DNA from 2 places in the Shewanella sp. SNU WT4 genome. Region 2 is predicted to be linked to the other one. Evidence: predicted binding sites of a transcription regulator. Region 2 holds the regulator's gene; the other holds the start of a gene.
What was found. Region 2 encodes FliA, which starts transcription of late flagellar genes. Its sites were predicted from a motif close to CTAAAGNTNNNNNNNNNNNNGCCGATA; they were not measured.
Positions count from the first base shown of each region.

Region 1 (2,391 bases), 1.0 Mb from region 2:
TGGCAGCGTTTGATTTAAAAAACGCTGACAAATAGGCTGTTGCACTGATTGCAGTTGATCTAATCGCCAAATAGTTAGGCAGTCTACCGCCAAGGTTTGGCTTAAAGTGTCAGCAATTAGTTCCGCTACGGCTAAAAAATCACCTTTCGCCTTAGCTGTTGAGTTAACCACTGACCCCAGTAATAACTGAAAATGACGAGTGTCCACTCTTATCCCTACATAAAATGTCAGTATGTCTGACTTATGATTATTAAATTGACTATTAGCTATTTATTAATTGAGTAATAGCTCTGCGAGTGCAATTTCCTATTTATACGCAGCACGTAAAAATACCAATAAAAAAGAGTCACGAAGAAGCTAACAAGGCAGCAACCTATGACTCATTATTGTTAATCACGCGACTATGATTACAGATGACCAAACAATTATGGTTATAGTCCGTGTTGTAACTGGAAAATCATTTTTTCAGCGCTGATGCCAAAGGTTAAACTTAATTTCACGGCATCATCTTGTGGTGCCATGTTAATTTCTACATCAGCAAAACGGGCTTTGGCGCTGTCGGCTAATACTTTTGCGCGCTCTTCAGTCACTATCATATCCAAGTGATTATCATCAGCATCAATCACTGCACCGATATCAATATAACTACCGCAATCAGTACAAGTATCATTGACCGATTGTAATTGAGCTTCACGAATAGATTTCATACCATTTCTCTATGCTAAATTTAGACTTAGCTATTATAAGAGGGCTAGCGCGAGTCTCCAAGCATAAGCCTTAACTTATAGCGAAGAATTAATCATTAATCGCTGCGCGTGCAGTTGATCACATAAATGTGGCACTTCTCGTACGTTTGTTGACTCAGTTTCTTGATTAAGGCTGCGTTGTTTAACCGTATGACTGCAATTATTTAATACATCGAGTAAATCACCAGGCCAATGACCAGCAAATAACAACGGCTCAGGCAATAAACTGTGGCGTAATCTAAATCCTGCCATTGAATCGTTAAAAAAACTTTGACTATGATCCCAACCTGTCATTCTCGTCATATCAACAACTAAGGCTTGCGGTTCACTAACATCAAATTGTCGCCGTAATTGCGCCTCCCCTTGTTCTTTCTTGAGGCCAAATTGTGCCATATCGCGAATATCAGCCGACAGTAAACTCAGTAATAACGCAAATTCCCCCCGCCTCTGCGCGGCGATGGCGAAATTTAAGCGACTACCTAGGTCTAACTCGTTGATGACATTGACATCAATCAGCATAAAAAAACACCACAAAAACAAGCCGTTGATACTTAATCGACCAGTTGAGTCATAACTTAAGGATTAATTGCATGTAAGCACTTTACAAGCCTAAACTTTATGAATACTATTCAGCCCGCAATTGAGAGGAGGGGTTCCCGAGTGGCCAAAGGGATCAGACTGTAAATCTGACGGCTCAGCCTTCGAAGGTTCGAATCCTTCTCCCTCCACCATCAATTGCGGCAAACAACAGACAATAAGAAAGGGAGGGGTTCCCGAGTGGCCAAAGGGATCAGACTGTAAATCTGACGGCTCAGCCTTCGAAGGTTCGAATCCTTCTCCCTCCACCATTCTTTCTTATTATCTAGCGTTTACTCGTGGAGGGGTTCCCGAGTGGCCAAAGGGATCAGACTGTAAATCTGACGGCTCAGCCTTCGAAGGTTCGAATCCTTCTCCCTCCACCATTTTTTCGTTTGCTCATTGAACGAATAACACTTCTGGCCAAGAAGTGTTGCTACAACAAGTTATAACAATTTAGATATGGAGGGGTTCCCGAGTGGCCAAAGGGATCAGACTGTAAATCTGACGGCTCAGCCTTCGAAGGTTCGAATCCTTCTCCCTCCACCATCTAAACCTCCTAGTTGTCATTCAAGACATTCAAGATCATTTTTCGTTACCTTCTTTATACCCCCAATAACTACTTACACTGTTCTCATTGTTATCTTACATATACTTACCCACTAAAGTTATTTATCATCTTTGCTTCGACTATCCCTCAGTCAAGAGTCCGATTATGACGCAAACTTGGGTCAAACAAGCCATAGCTAAGATAGAAGCTGATTTCCAACGCAGCGCAGATACTCATCTGATTAAGTTAGACATTCCCTGTTTAACCCATATAGATATTTATTTAAAAGATGAAAGTACCCACCCGACCGGCAGCTTAAAGCATCGCCTCGCCCGCTCACTGTTTTTATACGCCTTATGTAATGGCTGGATAAAACAAGGCACGACTGTCATAGAGTCCTCCTCTGGCAGCACAGCGGTCTCAGAAGCCTATTTTGCTAAATTGCTTGGCCTGCCCTTTATTGCCGTTATGCCCAAAAGTACCGCTAAGAAAAAAATCCAACAAATCGAATTCTATGGC
Region 1 covers NZ_CP041151.1:2,163,367-2,165,757, reverse strand. The annotation lists gene FJQ87_RS09745 (bifunctional diguanylate cyclase/phosphodiesterase) at 1-207, opposite strand, end outside; gene FJQ87_RS09740 (DUF406 family protein) at 432-707, opposite strand; gene FJQ87_RS09735 (VC2046/SO_2500 family protein) at 783-1,265, opposite strand; tRNA gene FJQ87_RS09730 (tRNA-Tyr) at 1,393-1,477, shown strand; tRNA gene FJQ87_RS09725 (tRNA-Tyr) at 1,510-1,594, shown strand; tRNA gene FJQ87_RS09720 (tRNA-Tyr) at 1,624-1,708, shown strand; tRNA gene FJQ87_RS09715 (tRNA-Tyr) at 1,787-1,871, shown strand; gene FJQ87_RS09710 (PLP-dependent cysteine synthase family protein) at 2,038-2,391, shown strand, end outside.
Region 1: a site for FliA is predicted at 1,300-1,326, ahead of FJQ87_RS09735 (VC2046/SO_2500 family protein). Genes of this name have one in related genera too.

Region 2 (2,391 bases):
CGGCAACCTCTGGCACTCAAGGCATGGTGGAGCTCACTCCTGCCCAGCACGCCGGGCTAATTCGCGCCTTTAGTGAAATGCGCACTCAGTTTGATGTGCTAGTGGTTGATACTGCCGCCGGTATTTCTGACATGGTGTTAAGTTTTTCCCGCGCTGCACAAGATGTCGTCGTGGTAGTGTGTGATGAACCCACGTCAATCACGGATGCTTATGCTTTAATTAAAATTTTAAGCCGTGAGCACGGAGTGTTCCACTTTAAAATTGTGGCCAATATGGTCAGAACTTTACGTGAAGGAATGGAGTTGTTTGCTAAGCTTAGTCGTGTCACGGATAGATTTTTGGATGTCGCCTTGGAGTTAGTCGCGACCATACCTTTCGATGAAAATCTACGTAAGTCCGTCCGCAAACAGAAATTGGTTGTGGAAGCTTATCCTAAATCTCCTGCGGCAATTGCGTATCAAGGCTTGGCAAACAAGGTCATCAGTTGGCCGGTGCCGACTCAGCCTGGTGGGCATCTTGAGTTTTTTGTTGAACGATTAGTGCAGCGACCAAATTATCAAGAGGATAGGGCGAGTGAATAAAGCAGCCGCATATTCCGGCAACCATGATAAGACCAGCATAGTTGAACAATATGCGCCGTTAGTGAAACGCATCGCCCACCATTTGTTGGCGCGTTTACCTCCATCTGTTCAATTAGATGATTTATTACAAGCCGGAATGATGGGGTTGCTGGAAGCATCGTCAAATTTTGATAGTAGCAAGGGCGCGAAATTTGAAACCTTTGCCGGCATCCGCATTCGCGGTGCCATGTTGGATGAAATTCGCCGTGGCGACTGGGTTCCACGCTCAGTGCATCGCAATAATCGTCTAGTTGCCCAAGCCATTGAAACACTAGAACAAGCCTTAGGTCGAGATCCTTCTGATATAGAAATTGCCGATAAACTTGCTATGCCGCTAGATGAGTACCATCATATTCTTAACGATGTTTCTACAGGAAAAATCATAGGGATAGAAGATCTAGGCGGAACGACTGATTTTTTCGCTCCGGATGCTAGTGTCGATGACGGTACGTTTGAGTCTTTAGCGCAATCACAATTTCAAAGCGCTCTAGTTCATGCCATTACGTTGTTACCCGAAAAAGATGCTTTAGTTTTATCGCTTTATTACGATGAAGAACTGAATTTAAAAGAAATAGGAGCCATACTTGAGGTGAGTGAGTCACGAGTTAGCCAGATCCACAGTCAGGCAATGCTTAGGTTAAAAGCCAAACTCAAACAATGGACACAATTATAAATACTGACGGAGCAGTAGCTCACCGGAGGAAGCCTTGGACAAGAACATGAAAATTCTTATCGTGGATGACTTTTCGACCATGAGACGGATCATTAAAAACTTGTTGCGTGATCTAGGATTTAATAACACACAGGAAGCCGATGACGGTTCAACCGCGCTGCCTATGTTGCAAAAAGGGGACTTTGACTTTGTGGTCACAGATTGGAACATGCCGGGAATGCAAGGTATTGATTTATTAAAGGCGATGCGTGCTGATGATAAATTAAAAACCATTCCGGTATTAATGGTGACCGCAGAAGCTAAGCGAGAACAGATTATTGCAGCGGCGCAAGCCGGGGTAAATGGCTATGTGGTTAAGCCTTTTACCGCCGCTACCCTCAAAGAAAAACTGGATAAAATCTTCGAACGTCTCGGTTAAGCAAAGGATATGCTATGCAGGATGCAACCACCGGGCTAATCAACCTTGAGCAGGCCCACCAACTTGTGGCAATGCTTAGTGATGGTCAACAACAATTGGCTGATGATTTTATTCGGGAACTAGCTCAACCTCTGCAAAAAGAATTATTTGATGAAGTGGGGAAGCTCACCCGTCAGTTGCACAATTCTCTAGCCGATTTTCAACTCGACAGTCGTTTAACTGCTTTGGCACATACAGATATTCCCGATGCCAAAGAGCGCTTAAATTATGTCATTCAAATGACAGAACAAGCAGCTAACAAGACTATGGATGCCGTTGAAATAGCCTTACCAGTTGCCGACACACTATTGACGAGTCTTGCGAGCGTTAAGCCTGCTTGGGAAAGGCTGATGCGCCGAGATATTGATTTGGCCGAATTTAAAAGTTTGTGTCATGACGTTCAACATTTTATGCAGCACACGGAAGAAAATACTTTACGCTTAAAAGAGTTATTGAATCAGGTATTGATGGCTCAGGATTTCCAAGACTTAACTGGGCAAATGATCCGCCGAGTCATAGATCTCGTTCGTGAAGTAGAAAACAACTTAGTTTCGATGTTAACCGTGTTTGGTGACCTACCAGAAACAAGGGATAAATCATCGCAACTATCAGGGATTGAAGCCGAAGGCCCAATAATGAAT
Region 2 covers NZ_CP041151.1:3,159,473-3,161,863, reverse strand. The annotation lists gene FJQ87_RS14210 (MinD/ParA family protein) at 1-581, shown strand, start outside; gene FJQ87_RS14205 (RNA polymerase sigma factor FliA) at 574-1,293, shown strand; gene cheY (chemotaxis response regulator CheY) at 1,328-1,711, shown strand; gene FJQ87_RS14195 (protein phosphatase CheZ) at 1,726-2,391, shown strand, end outside.